Regions from separate parts of the Streptomyces sp. NPDC055140 genome, predicted to be linked through region 2. Evidence: riboswitches for the same ligand, from Rfam matches in the RefSeq annotation. Region 2 holds a riboswitch; each other region holds the start of a gene.
What was found. A riboswitch is a leader RNA that binds a small molecule or an ion and turns the genes downstream of it on or off. The one in region 2 is predicted to bind cyclic di-AMP.

Region 1 (3,351 bases), on a different contig from region 2:
TGATCCGCCACGGCAAGGGCCCGCGCGGCGGAGTCGCCCGCGCCGTGAAGAAGATCCGGAACTACCTCGTCGAGCTCATCCACCGCAAGCGGGACGAGCCCGGCGACGACCTGATCTCCGGCCTCATCCGCGCCTCCGACCACGGTGAGCACCTCACCGAGAACGAGGCTGCGGCGATGGCTTTCATCCTTCTGTTCGCCGGTTTCGAGACCACCATCAACCTCATCGGCAACGGCACATACGCCCTGCTCACCCACCCCGAGCAGCGCGAGCGGCTCCAGCGGTCGCTGGTCCCCGGCGCCGCCGAACCCGGGCTTCTGGAGACCGGCGTCGAGGAACTCCTGCGCTACGACGGCCCGGTGGAGCTCGCCACCTGGCGCTTCGCGACCGAGCCGCTGACCGTCGGCGGGCAGGACATCGCAGCCGGCGACCCCGTCCTCGTGGTGCTCGCCGCCGCCGACCGTGACCCGGCGCGCTTCGACGAGCCCGACACCCTCGACCTCTCCCGGCGTGACAATCAGCACCTCGGATACGGGCACGGCATCCACTACTGCCTCGGCGCCCCTCTCGCGCGCCTGGAAGGACAGACCGCCCTCGCCACGCTTCTGACGCGCCTTCCGGACCTGCGACTCGCGGGGGAACCTGCCGATTTGCGCTGGCGTGGCGGGCTCATCATGCGGGGATTGCGCACGCTTCCGGTCGAGTTCACGCCGCATCAGGAAGGCCCGGACAAAGCCCCGTAACTGACAGCCCGTCAAGACTGTGACTTTCACGTGATCTCGGCTGCATCGACTTGTGACAAGCGTTCGACTCCCGCTACGTTCACCAGTCATCGCGGCACCACCCGCCGCAGCATTCCCCGAGCCCCCGAAAGGCGCCTCCATGCTCACCGGGAACGGTCGTCACCGTCGCCCCCGCCAGGCTCCCGCGCTCATCGTCGCCGCGGGCGTGGCCGGCTCCGCCATCGCGATCCCCCTGCTCGGCGCGACCAGCGCGAGCGCCGCGTCGACGGCCACGTGGGACAAGCTCGCCGAGTGCGAGAGCGGCGGCTCCTGGAGCGCCGATCCGGGCAACGGCTATTACGGCGGGCTCCAGTTCTCACAGGAGACCTGGGAGGGCTACGGCGGCCTCGACTTCGCGCCGCGCGCCGACCAGGCCAGCCGCTCGCAGCAGATAGCCGTCGCCGAGAAGGTCCTCGCCGACCAGGGCCCGCGGGCATGGCCGGTCTGCTCGGTCACCTCGGGCCTCACGACGGACGACGCGGCGGCCGAGGTCGATCCCGGGGCGGCCCTGCCGACCCCGTCCGCGTCCGCCGGCGACTCCGGCAGTGACGACGCGGCGAACGGCGGCACCGCGAAGGGCGACGCGAGCGACGAGCCGGCGGACTCCGCGTCCTCGGGCGCGAAGGGTGACTCCCGAGAGAAGAATCACGACGACTCGGGTGATACCGCAGGTAACACCGCAAAAGACTCCAAGGGCGGCAAGTCCGGCCAGGACGGCTCGACTTCGACCTCCGGCACGCCCTCGTCGGAGGCCTCCGACGGCTCGGACTCCGCCACTTCGCCCGCCTCCGGCCGGCACCGCGGTGACGCCGCCGAGGACGACGCCGCGGGCTCCTCGCGCGCCGACGACGGCTCGGGCCGCCACGCCTCGCGCGGTGGCGAAAGCGGACGCAAGGGAGCGAATGCGGACGAAGGCTCCTATACCGTGCGTGCCGGCGACAATCTCTGGGACATCGCCGACACCCATGACGTGGACGGCGGATGGGCCGCTCTGTACGCCGAGAACAAGAAGACGGTCGGCACCGATCCCGACCTCATCCTTCCTGGTCAGAGTCTGGATCTTGGGCTCGAATCGGGCGAAAAGTAGCGGCAGTTCGGGGTTAATGTCCGCTTTGGTGAGAGTGAGAGATGGGTCTCAAAGGCCCTGATCGTCTTTGAAATTCCGGCGATCCACTGCTTACGGTCATCACCGCTCGCCACAGCGGGCCCCGTCGGATGTCACGCCGAATCCTGCCAATGTCCGTACGGGAACAGTCGTCGCGTAAGCGCCGTAGGCAGGAGCGGGGGACCCAAGGTAAGTGCCGGCCCCGGCCGTCGAGAGACGGCCGAACGACCGGCTTGGGGTTAAGTCGCACGCAGGACGTGCGACCGGGCACTCATCCGGCCCGAACCCGACAGCTCACCTCGTAGGCGTCGGTGAGGGGATCTCTCGATGCTGTTTTCCAGCAAGGGCAAGCACCGCCGCCCGTCCAAGGCCGTTCGCGTCGCCACGCTCGCCGGTGTCGCCGGTGCCGCTGTCGCCGTCCCGCTGATGGGTGCCACCGGCGCCTCCGCCGCCACCGCCTCCGAGTGGGACGCGGTCGCGCAGTGCGAGGCCGGCGGCAACTGGTCGATCAACACGGGCAACGGCTACTACGGCGGCCTCCAGTTCTCCTCGTCCACGTGGGCCGCGTACGGCGGCACCGCGTACGCCTCCACCGCCGACAAGGCCTCCAAGGCGCAGCAGATAGCCGTCGCCGAGAAGGTCCTGGCCAGCCAGGGCAAGGGTGCCTGGCCGAGCTGCGGCGTGGGCCTGTCCGCCGCCTCGACCGGCTCCGCCCCGGCCGCCACCCCGCAGCCGGAGCGCAAGGCCGAGCAGCCGACCACCCGCAGTCAGGAGCGCACGGCGCCTGCCGCCCCGAAGCAGGAGTCGAAGAAGACCGTCGAGACCTCGACCGGCAAGAAGGTCAAGAAGGGCGACGGCGAGTACAAGGTGAAGGCCGGCGACACCCTCAGCACCATCGCCGAGGCGCACCACACCAAGGGCGGCTGGGTGAAGCTCTTCAAGCTGAACAAGGACATCGTCGAGGACGCCGACCTGATCTACCCGGGCCAGCAGCTCCACCTCAAGTAGGTAATAGAGGAGAGCGGCAGCCCCCAGGCCGCTCGGGTACCGGCTTTCGGCGGACGGCCGGTACCAGCCCCCCCCCAAGGACTCCCCGCCCCGGGTGCGCATTCCCCCGTCGCGCCCGGGGCGGGGCTTTGGTGTGTGAGGGGTCCTGGGCTTTCGTCCGTTGTCGGCCGGGACTTTTTGTTCCGTTCGGAAACAATTCGCTCTCGGTTTTGTCCACGGGCCGGTCGGTCGGCTGGCCGGTGCCCGGAGCCGGATAGGCTCAGGTGTTGCCGGACCATGCGGCCCGGCGTAGTTGCGTCACATCCCAGAAGGAGATGCTCGTGCCGTCCATCGACGTCGTCGTAGCCCGGGAAATCCTGGACTCCCGAGGCAACCCCACGGTCGAGGTCGAGGTCGGCCTCGACGACGGCAGCACCGGTCGTGCCGCTGTCCCGTCCGGTGCGTCCACCGGCGCGT
Region 2 (3,351 bases):
GACGTCGCCGGCCTTCGCGTCGCGCGCGTCCGTGAGCCGGTCGATCTCGTCGGCGACGAACTGCGCCTCGTCGTGCTCGGTGTCCGCGACGTAGCCGGCGATCTGCGCGCCCGCGCCCGCGTTCGTCCACAGATTCTTGGGGCGGCGGGATTCGTTGCGCTCGATGACCGCGTTGGCCGCGGAGAGGATGGTCTGCGTCGAGCGGTAGTTCTGCTCGAGCAGGATCGTGGTCGCGTCGGTGTAGTCCTCCTCGAACTGGAGGATGTTGCGGATGGTGGCTCCGCGGAACGCGTAGATCGACTGGTCGGCGTCACCCACGACGCACAGCTCGGCCGGCGGCAGGTCGCCTTCACGCGGCGGCTCGTCCTCCGCGCGGCCACTGTCGGTCGACCCCACCAGCTCCCTGACCAGCGCGTACTGCGCGTGGTTCGTGTCCTGGTACTCGTCGACCAGGACGTGGCGGAAGCGGCGGTGGTAGTGCTCGGCGACGTCCGGGAAGGCGCGCAGGAGGTTTACCGTCGTCATGATCAGGTCGTCGAAGTCCAGCGCGTTCGCCTCGCGGAGGCGGGACTGGTACATCGCGTAGGCCTGGGCGAGGGTCTTCTCGAAGCCGTCGGCGGCCTGAGCTGCGAAGTCCTCCTCGTCGATGAGCTCGTTCTTCAGGTTCGAGATCTTGGCGCTGAAGGACTTCGGCGGGAACTTCTTCGGGTCCAGGTCGAGGTCGCGGCAGACCAGGGCCATGAGGCGCTTGGAGTCGGCGGCGTCGTAGATCGAGAACGACGACGTGAAGCCGAGCCTCTTCGACTCCCGGCGCAGGATACGGACGCAGGCGCTGTGGAACGTCGACACCCACATCGCGTTCGCCCGCGGGCCCACGAGGGACTCGACGCGCTCCTTCATCTCGCCCGCGGCCTTGTTCGTGAACGTGATCGCGAGGATCTGGCCGGGGTGCACACCGCGCTCGGCGAGGAGGTACGCGATGCGGTGCGTGAGCACGCGGGTCTTGCCGGAACCCGCGCCCGCCACGATGAGCAGCGGGGAGCCGCCGTGGACGACGGCCGCCTTCTGGTTCTCGTTCAGCCCGTCGAGGAGCGCCGCCGGGTCGAGCGCCGGGCGTGGGGCGCCGTCCCGGTAGTACGCGTCCCTGGCCGGGGGCGCGTCGAACTTCCCGTCGAACAGGTCGTCCGGAACGTGCTCCGGAGCCGTGTCGTCCTCGGGCGGCGGCGGGGCATGCTCCTCACTGGCCTTCGAAGCCGTGAGGTCCGCCAGGAAGCTGTCGTCAAAGAGGCTGCTCATCGCTATACGAGTCTAGGCCGCCCCACTGACACCCACGGCCGCCCCGGAAACTTCCCCCCGACTTCGCGGGCCCGGCCACCTCTCGTAGTGCGGTAATCACCCTCCGTGCTGATTACCGGAGGTCGCGAACAAGATTGCCGAAGGTCACGAAAATGTATCGGGCATATCGAACATCAACCTTCACAGCAGCCACACGAGTTGGCTAGCGTGCTCCGCGGGCCGCCCGTCCCCCCGCCGGCAACCGCGCCGCGAACGGGTCGCCCCCGCTGAGTTCAGTACGCCGAGAGGCATGGAACCGGGGACCCACGACCTTTGGGGTGAATCGGCCGACGACCCGTCAGGGCGCGGCCGTAGGGCAGCCTTCCGCATCTCCGCCCGAACCCGACAGCTAACCCGGTAGGCGGTCATGGGAAGGAGACGCGCCCCTTGGCGTCGCACCGCAAGCCGCGCAGCAGGACAGCCGGTCCCCGCACGGCCCCCGTCGTCGGAATCACCACGGCGGCCCTCACCTCCATAGCCCTGCTCTCGCAGAGCGCGACCGCCGCCCCCTCCGCGCCGCCGAAGCCGAGCATGGAAGAGGTCCAGAAGAAGGTCGACACCCTCTACCACCAGGCGGGCGTCGCCACGGAGAAGTACAACGCGGCCAAGGAGCGCACCACCAAGCAGCAGAAGCGCGTCGGGGACCTGCTCGACGACGTCGCGCAGCGCACCGAAAAGCTCAACAAGGCCCGCCAGGAGCTCGGCACTTTCGCCGCCGCCCAGTACCGCACGGGCGCCGTCTCCGACACCGCGACGCTGCTCCTCGCCGACGACGCGCAGGACTACTTCGACCAGGACCAGCTGATGAGCCGGCTCACGAGCCGCCAGAAGAAGGCCGTCGACGACTACCAGACCGAGCAGGCCACCACCACGAAGAAGCGCACCGAGGCGGCCAAGAGCCTGGAGACGCTGACCACTTCGCAGGCCACGCTCAGGAGCACGAAGAGGGACGTCCAGCAGAAGCTCGGCGACGCCCGCGAACTCCTGTCGAAGCTGACCGCCGAGGAGAAGGCGCGCCTCGCGGCGATCGAGAAGAAGAAGCAGGAGACCGCCAGGAAGAAGGCGGAGGAGCTGGCGCGTCAGCAGGCCGAGGCGGAGGCCAAGCGCAAGGCGGCGGAGGAGGCACGCCAGAAGGAGAACCCGGGCACGGGCAGCGGTTCCGGCACGGGTACGGGCTCCGGCAGCACCGGCAGTGGCTACGCCGCCAAGGCCGCGAAGGTCATCGCCTTCGCCGAGTCCCAGATGGGCAAGCCGTACGTGTGGGGCGCCACCGGCCCGGACTCGTACGACTGCTCGGGCCTCACGCAGGCCGCGTGGAAGGCGGCCGGCATCTCGCTGCCGCGCACGACCTGGGACCAGGTCAAGGTCGGCACGACCGTCACCACGGCCAACGCCCAGCCCGGTGACCTGGTCTTCTTCTACGACGACATCAGCCACGTCGGCATCTACATCGGCGACGGCAAGATGATCCACGCCCCGAAGCCGGGTGCGAACGTCCGCGTCGAGTCGATCTACTACATGCCGATCCACAGCGTGGTGCGCCCGGCCTGACCGCCGTCGTGGGGTTACGTTCGGGCGGTGCGCGGCCCGAACACAACCCCAGGTACCGGACCCACGTGGTCCCAGCTCCCGCCGGCCGCCGGCGCCGCCGTCATGGCCACCGGCATCATCTCGGTCGGCCTGAACCTGACCGGTCACTCGGTGCTGTCCGGCATCATGCTGGTGCTCGCCGCCGCCCTCTGGCTGGTCCTCGCGGCGGACTTCGCGAACCGGCTGGTGCGGGAGCGCGACCGCTGGCAGTCCGAGGCCGACACCCCGCCCGCGCTCACCGCGGTCGCGGCGACGACCGTCCTCGGCACCCGGATCTCCATGTTCGGCTGGCAGACCCTGGCCGAGGCGCTCCTCGCCCTGGCCGCGCTCGTCTGGCCGGTGCTCCTCATCAACGTCGTACGGCGCTGGAAGCCGCGGATGCCGGGGGGCGTGTTCCTCGGCTGTGTCGCGACGCAGGGCCTCGTC
Region 3 (3,351 bases), on a different contig from region 2:
CGACAAGACCGAGCAGGCCGTCGTCCGCGAGGCCTGCCTGATGCTCGACCTGCCGCCGCACGAGTTCGACCTGTAGGGGGATACACCGAAGGCCCGGAACCATTGGTTCCGGGCCTTCGGTGTTCAGTAGCGGGGACAGGATTTGAACCTGCGACCTCTGGGTTATGAGCCCAGCGAGCTACCGAGCTGCTCCACCCCGCGTCGGTAAACACGACTCTACGCCATTGCGGCGACAGAACGCGAATCGGTTGCCCAGGGTTCCGTGATCCGCCGCCCGGGACCCCTTTCACCCGGTCGGTCCCACCAGGTCGCCCGCCGCCTGTCCGGGGGGAAGTCTGGGGTGGGGCCCGATGACGTGCGCAGACGCGGGACCGACGCGGACGGTGGCGGGAGACGAGTGGTGGGGCAGCGAGGAGGACGCGGACGCGAGAGAGGCCAGGACCTGTCCCGGGCCCGGTTCCTTGTGCGTCTGCTGCCCGCGCTCCTCATCGTGGCCGGGGCGATCTACGACTACGTCACCCTGTCGACCTTCACCGGCGTGCCCCTGTTCACCGCGGCCCCGCTGGTCGCCGCCCCGTTCTTCTCGGCCCGCGGCACTTTCCTGACCGGCCTCGCTACCGTCGCCGTCGTACTGGGGGTGCACCTCAGATACACCCGCAGTTACAACAGCGACTCGATCACCGAACTCGTCACGGTCGCCACCGTCGCCGTCCTCGCCTGTGTCATCAACCGCGTCGTACGGCGCGGCAGCGAGCAGCTCACCTCCGTGCGCCAGATCGCCGAGGCGGCCCAGCGCGCCGTCCTGCCCGAGCCCGCCGAGCGCATCGGCGGCCTGGAGATCGCGGCCCGCTACGAGGCCGCCGAGGCGGGGGCCTTCATCGGGGGCGACCTGTACGCGGTGCAGGACACCCCGCACGGCGTGCGGCTCGTCGTGGGCGACGTGCGCGGGAAGGGCATGGGCGCGGTGTCCGCCGTGGCCGTCGTCATCGGCGCGTTCCGGGAGGCGGCCGAGCAGGAGGCGACCCTGGAGGCGGTCGCGCAGCGCCTGGAACGGGCACTCGCGCGGGAGGGGATGCGGCGCAACGGCCTCGACGAGTTCGAGGGCTTCACCACGGCCGTGCTCGCCGAGATCCCGCACGGCAACGGTCTCGTACGCGTCATCAACCGCGGCCACCCGGAACCCCTGCTTCTGGGCGGCGACGGGGCGCTCAAGGTCCTGTCGGCGCCGGAGCCCGCGCTGCCGCTCGGGATGGGGGACCTCGGCACCTGGCCCGACCGCGCGTCCGAGACGGAGTTCCCGAGCGGGGCGACGCTGCTGCTCCACACCGACGGTCTCTCGGAGGCGCGTGACGCGCAGGGCACCTTCTACGACCCGGCGGCCCGGCTCGCGGGGCGGATGTTCTCGGGGCCCGATCCGCTGCTGGCCGCGCTCGCCGCCGAGGTCCGCCGGCACACCGGGGGCGGCACGACGGACGACATGGCACTGCTCGCGGTGAGGCGGCCGTGAAGCGGCCGTGAAGCAGCGGTGAGTGCCGTCATCACCTTATGTAGTCGAACAGCGTCGCTGCGCATAACATTTGACAAACCGTCAGATGAATGGCCCGTTCCGACGTCGGGTCAACTCGCCCGATTCCGCCCGCTCGTGCCCCAATAAGTCCAGGCCAAAGGCGTTAACGATCAGTCGGAACGGCTTGGAATCGGGCCCCGGTGTCTATTAACGTTCGATAACGCAGCGCGGTCGTCCCAGCCGTCACAAGAGATGGCTCCGTGCGCACGCGCCTAATCCCGCAAGGGAGCCGGGGAACCACCAACTTGGGGTGAATCGGACGTCCTTTCCTTGCGGAAGGCGTCGGTAGGAGACCTTCCTGCTCCGAACCCGTCAGCTAACCCGGTAGGCGAGAAGGAAGGAAAGGAGCGCGCCCCAGTGGCGTCAAACCGGCCTGCCCCAGAGTTCTCCTACGCGCCGATCGACGAAGAGTTCGGCGAAACGGACGAGCGGACCTGGGACGAGTGGAACCCCACCGAGGAGTCCGTCCGTCCCGTACGCGGCAGGCACCGCGTGGCCAAGCAGCGCGGTGGTCTCGCGCGCAGCTCCACCGTTCTCGGTGTCGGCGTGATCGCGGCCGTCGGCGCGGGCGGCATCGCCACCGCGCAGGGCGGCAAGCCTCCCGTACACATCTCGATGCCCGACCTCTCGGCCGTCAAGGACTCGCTGCCCGACGCCAAGTCGCTGCCCGGCGTGGGCGCGCTGATATCCGATGTCTCCGGAGATGCCGACGAGTCCGGCACCAACGCGACCCCGCTGACCGGCGCCGGTATCACCACCGCGGACGCCCAGCAGGGCACGACCGCCGGTGAGGCCCTGCGCGCCCGCATCATGCAGCAGGCCGAGCAGCAGCAGAACCAGGCCGCCGACGCCGAGGCCGCGGCCGCCGAGCAGGCCGCCGCGAAGAAGGCCGCCGAGGACGCCAGCAAGGAGCAGGACGCCGCCAAGGCCAAGGCCGCCGCCGACAAGAAGGCGGCGGAGGAGGCCGCGAAGAAGAAGGCCGAGGCCGAGCGCCTCGCCAAGCTCGCCAAGAGCTTCACGCTGCCGGTCGCCTCCTACACGATCACCGGCACCTTCGGTCAGCCCGGCTCGATGTGGTCCTCCGGCTACCACACGGGTCTCGACTTCGCCGCTCCGACGGGTACGCCGCTGAAGGCGATCCACTCCGGCACGGTCAAGGAGGCCGGCTGGGCGGGCGCGTACGGCTACCGCACCGTCCTGGAGCTGCCGGACGGCACCGAGCTCTGGTACTGCCACCAGTCGTCCCTCAACGTCAGCGCGGGCCAGAAGGTGACCAGCGGCGACGTCATCGGCCGTGTCGGCGCCACCGGCAACGTGACCGGGCCGCACCTCCACCTGGAGGTTCACCCCGGCGGCCAGGCGACCGGGGTCGACCCCGCGCCGTGGCTTCGCTCCAACGGCCTGACGATCTGAGGCTCGTAAACCTCCGCACCCCGGCGGTCCTGACGGCAACCCCCCGACGTCAGGACCGCCGGTCCGCCATGCCCGGAATATCTTGATCCATATCGGTGTTCTGGCAGGCCATGACTTCTCTTCGCAAGCTTGGCTCGTCAGACCTCGAGGTGTTCCCGCTCTCCCTCGGCGGCAATGTGTTCGGCTGGACCGCCGACGAGACCCAGTCCTTCGCCGTCCTCGACGCGTACGTCGCCGCGGGCGGCAACTTCGTCGACACGGCCGACTCGTACTCGGCGTGGGTCCCGGGCAACAAGGGCGGCGAGTCCGAGACCGTCATCGGCAAGTGGCTGGCCGCGCGCGGCAACCGCTCCGATGTCGTCATCGCCACC
Region 4 (3,351 bases), on a different contig from region 2:
TTCGCGGACAGCGAGATCGAACGTCTGGTGCGCAACCGGCTCGACGAGATCCCGCACGAGACGGCGAACCCCGGCCGCCGCGCCGCCAAGGAGCTCTCGAAGCAGCTCTTCCCGGCCACCGCGCGCATGTCCCGCCCGCGCCAGGGCTCCGAAGAGACCGTCGCGGCCATCGACGCGGCGGCCGTACGCGCCTTCTACGACCGGCACGTGCGCCCCGCCACGGCCACCGCGGTCGTCGTGGGCGACCTCGCGGACATCGACCTCGACGCGCTGCTCGCGGACACGCTGGGCGCCTGGACGGGAAACACGGCCGAGCCGCGCCCCGTACCGCCCGTGACGGCCGACGACACCGGCAGGGTCGTCATCGTCGACCGGCCGGGCGCGGTGCAGACGCAGATCCTGATCGGCCGCGTCGGCGCGGACAAGCACGACCGGGTGTGGCCGGCGCAGGTGCTCGGCACGTACTGCCTGGGCGGCACCCTCACCTCCCGCCTGGACCGCGTCCTGCGCGAGGAGAAGGGATACACCTACGGCGTGCGGGCATTCGCCCAGGTGCTGCGCTCGGCGCCGGACGGGACGGGCGTCGCGATGCTCGCCATCAGCGGCTCCGTGGACACGCCGAACACGGGTCCGGCGCTCGACGACCTCTGGAAGGTGCTGCGCACGCTCGCGGCGGAGGGTCTCACCGACGCCGAACGGGACGTGGCCGTACAGAACTTGGTGGGCGTCGCCCCGCTCAAGTTCGAGACCGCCGCGGCCGTCGCGGGGACGCTCGCCGACCAGGTCGAGCAGCACCTGCCGGACGACTTCCAGGCGGAGGTGTACCGGCGGCTCGCCGCGACGGGCACCGTGGAGGCCACCGCGGCCGTCGTGAGCGCCTTCCCGATGGACCGTCTGGTGACGGTGCTCGTCGGTGACGCCGCGCAGATCGAGGAGCCCGTCAGGGCGCTCGGCATCGGAGAGGTGACCGTCGTCACGGGCTGACCGTGACCGGTGTGCAACGAGGGGCCCCGGTGGATGAGATGACCGCCGGGGCCCCTGTATGTCCGAATTGAACCAGTGGTTGCCTGTCTGCCCTGTGGCATGCGCTACAAAAGCCCGGTTCCGTTTGTTGATTGAAAGATGCCCCGCTTAGCGTCGGTCCGGCTGTCCGCCAGATGTACGCCGCGCCCGCGGCGCCGGACAGTCATCGCCGAGTCCCCCAAGGCGCGAGCCGGGGGAGCCGGGGACCCACCGTCCCTGGGGTGAATCGGACGCCCTTCTCTGAAGGGGGTCCGTAGGAGACCTTCCTGCTCCGAACCCGTCAGCTAACCCGGTAGGCGAGAAGGAAGGAAAGGATCAGCCACTCCATGGCGTTCACCCGTGCCACCGGGAAGCACCGTCGCCCGAGCCGTCTCACGCGTACCACCGCGCAGGTCGCCGGCGTCGCCGCGCTCACCACGACCGGTGTCATCGGAGGCCTCGCCGCCCCCGCCCTCGCCGCTGACGACGCGTCTCTTGAGCAGACCGGCCTGACCAAGGCCATCTCCATCGGTGACTCCCTCGCGGAGCAGATCGACGCGCAGGCCGCCGCCCAGCAGCAGGCCGCCGACAAGGCCGCCGCGAAGGAGAAGGCCGAGGCCGCGGCCAAGAAGAAGGCCGAGGAGGAGCGGCGCAAGGCCGAGGCGAAGGCCAAGGCGGAGCGCGAGGCCAAGGAGCGCGCCGCCCGTGCGGCCGAGCGCAAGCGACTGAACGCCTTCGTCATGCCCGTCACCGGCTCGTACGTGTCGACCGCGTACAAGGCCAGCAGCGGCCTGTGGTCCTCCGGTAGCCACACCGGCATCGACTTCCACGCCGCCAGCGGCACCTCGGTCCACGCCGTGGGCGCGGGCACGGTCGTGGAGGCCGGCTGGGGCGGCGCCTACGGCAACAACATCGTCATCAAGATGAACGACGGCACGTACACGCAGTACGGCCATCTGTCGTCCATCGGCGTCTCCGTCGGCCAGACGGTCACCCCGGGTCAGCAGATAGGCCTCTCCGGGGCGACCGGCAACGTCACGGGCCCGCACCTCCACTTCGAGGCGCGCACGAGCCCCGAGTACGGCTCGGACATCGACCCCGTCGCGTACCTGCGCTCGCACGGCATCAACGTCTGACCCTCGCCGCGTACTCGCGACAACGCACCGAAAGCCCCGGCTAACCGAGCCGGGGCTTTCGGCGTTACCGACCGCGCTCGTCACCAGCCGTGCTCGTTACCGGCCCGGCTCGTTCGTTGCCGGCGGCGCTGTCCAAAAAATATCCATGGATTACGGCCTGCCGTCGGAAATTCGCGTCCGCTGGAATAGAGTCGCTGGGCAAGCGCGCTGAACGGACTTCAATCGCGCTGTACGAGCGACTGTCTACCGCGTTTCGCGGGGATTAAGGCGGAGGTCGGTTCATGCGCATTCCGGCGCACTCGGTATGCACGGCGATCCGCGACGACATCGTCTCCGGTGTCTACGAGCGTGGCGGCAGACTCACCGAGGAGGTGCTCGCCCGCCGCTACGGCGTCTCCCGCGTCCCCGTGCGCGAGGCGCTGCGCACCTTGGAGGCCGAGGGCTTCGTCGTCACCCGCAGGCACGCGGGCGCGTGCGTCGCCGAACCCACCACGCAGGAGGCGGCGGATCAGCTGGAGATCCGGATGCTCCTCGAGCCGCTCGCCGCCGCCCGCGCCGCGCAGCGCCGCACCGAGGCGCACCTGAAGGTGCTTCGAGGCCTGGTCAGGCTGGGTCAGGAGCGCTCTCGGCGAGGTCAGAGCGAGGATCTGCGCTCGCTGGGCGGCTGGTTCCACGAGACGCTGGCGCAGGCGTCCGGCAGCCCGGGGCTGATCACGATGCTCACGCAGCTCCGCCACAAGATCGCGTGGATGTACACCGTCGAGCAGCCCGCGCAGCCCGCCGAGTCCTGGGCCGAGCACGGGGCGATCGTGGACGCCGTGGCGCGCGGTGACGGGGAGCGCGCGCGGGCGCTCACGGCGCAGCACACGGAGCGCGCCGCGGTCGCTCACCGGTTGCGCGCCCCCCGCCCGGGTGGCCGTGTGAGGACTTCGCAACATCCCGTCAACACGGTGGGGCTCCAGCATTAACAGAGGTGCCGTATACAAAGAGGGCGGCCCATTTCAAGGGGCTCTGTTTTCGCTGCCCCGGAATTATGAGAACAGGTCCGCAGAAAGAAAAAGGGTCTGCTCGGAAAATCCGAACAGACCCTTTATGTGGCGCGATCTTCTGCGAGCAGTAAACAGCGCCCAAGAATCCAGAGACCCGGTAGGGGTCAGTGCTGGGCGACCCCGTACCGGCCCGTACTAGACGGTCTCGGGAAGCTCCTCGAGCC

Region 1: another riboswitch for cyclic di-AMP. It lies ahead of ACWFR4_RS26870 (transglycosylase family protein); the one in region 2 lies ahead of ACWFR4_RS28010 (NlpC/P60 family protein).
Region 3: another riboswitch for cyclic di-AMP. It lies ahead of ACWFR4_RS12050 (M23 family metallopeptidase); the one in region 2 lies ahead of ACWFR4_RS28010 (NlpC/P60 family protein).
Region 4: another riboswitch for cyclic di-AMP. It lies ahead of ACWFR4_RS25410 (M23 family metallopeptidase); the one in region 2 lies ahead of ACWFR4_RS28010 (NlpC/P60 family protein).

Annotation. Positions count from the first base shown of each region.
Region 1 is NZ_JBSGTG010000015.1:149,429-152,779, forward strand. Features, by position in the region: gene ACWFR4_RS26860 (cytochrome P450 family protein) at 1-743, shown strand, start outside; gene ACWFR4_RS26865 (transglycosylase family protein) at 883-1,869, shown strand; cyclic di-AMP (ydaO/yuaA leader) riboswitch at 2,039-2,210, shown strand; gene ACWFR4_RS26870 (transglycosylase family protein) at 2,215-2,895, shown strand; gene eno (phosphopyruvate hydratase) at 3,210-3,351, shown strand, end outside.
Region 2 is NZ_JBSGTG010000016.1:167,004-170,354, forward strand. Features, by position in the region: gene pcrA (DNA helicase PcrA) at 1-1,296, opposite strand, end outside; cyclic di-AMP (ydaO/yuaA leader) riboswitch at 1,565-1,714, shown strand; gene ACWFR4_RS28010 (NlpC/P60 family protein) at 1,723-2,886, shown strand; gene ACWFR4_RS28015 (tellurite resistance/C4-dicarboxylate transporter family protein) at 2,914-3,351, shown strand, end outside.
Region 3 is NZ_JBSGTG010000005.1:21,163-24,513, reverse strand. Features, by position in the region: gene ACWFR4_RS12065 (tellurite resistance TerB family protein) at 1-76, shown strand, start outside; tRNA gene ACWFR4_RS12060 (tRNA-Met) at 128-201, opposite strand; gene ACWFR4_RS12055 (PP2C family protein-serine/threonine phosphatase) at 401-1,507, shown strand; cyclic di-AMP (ydaO/yuaA leader) riboswitch at 1,767-1,913, shown strand; gene ACWFR4_RS12050 (M23 family metallopeptidase) at 1,925-2,980, shown strand; gene ACWFR4_RS12045 (aldo/keto reductase) at 3,091-3,351, shown strand, end outside.
Region 4 is NZ_JBSGTG010000014.1:77,273-80,623, forward strand. Features, by position in the region: gene ACWFR4_RS25405 (M16 family metallopeptidase) at 1-984, shown strand, start outside; cyclic di-AMP (ydaO/yuaA leader) riboswitch at 1,181-1,337, shown strand; gene ACWFR4_RS25410 (M23 family metallopeptidase) at 1,350-2,138, shown strand; gene ACWFR4_RS25415 (GntR family transcriptional regulator) at 2,420-3,106, shown strand; gene ACWFR4_RS25420 (HPr family phosphocarrier protein) at 3,323-3,351, opposite strand, start outside.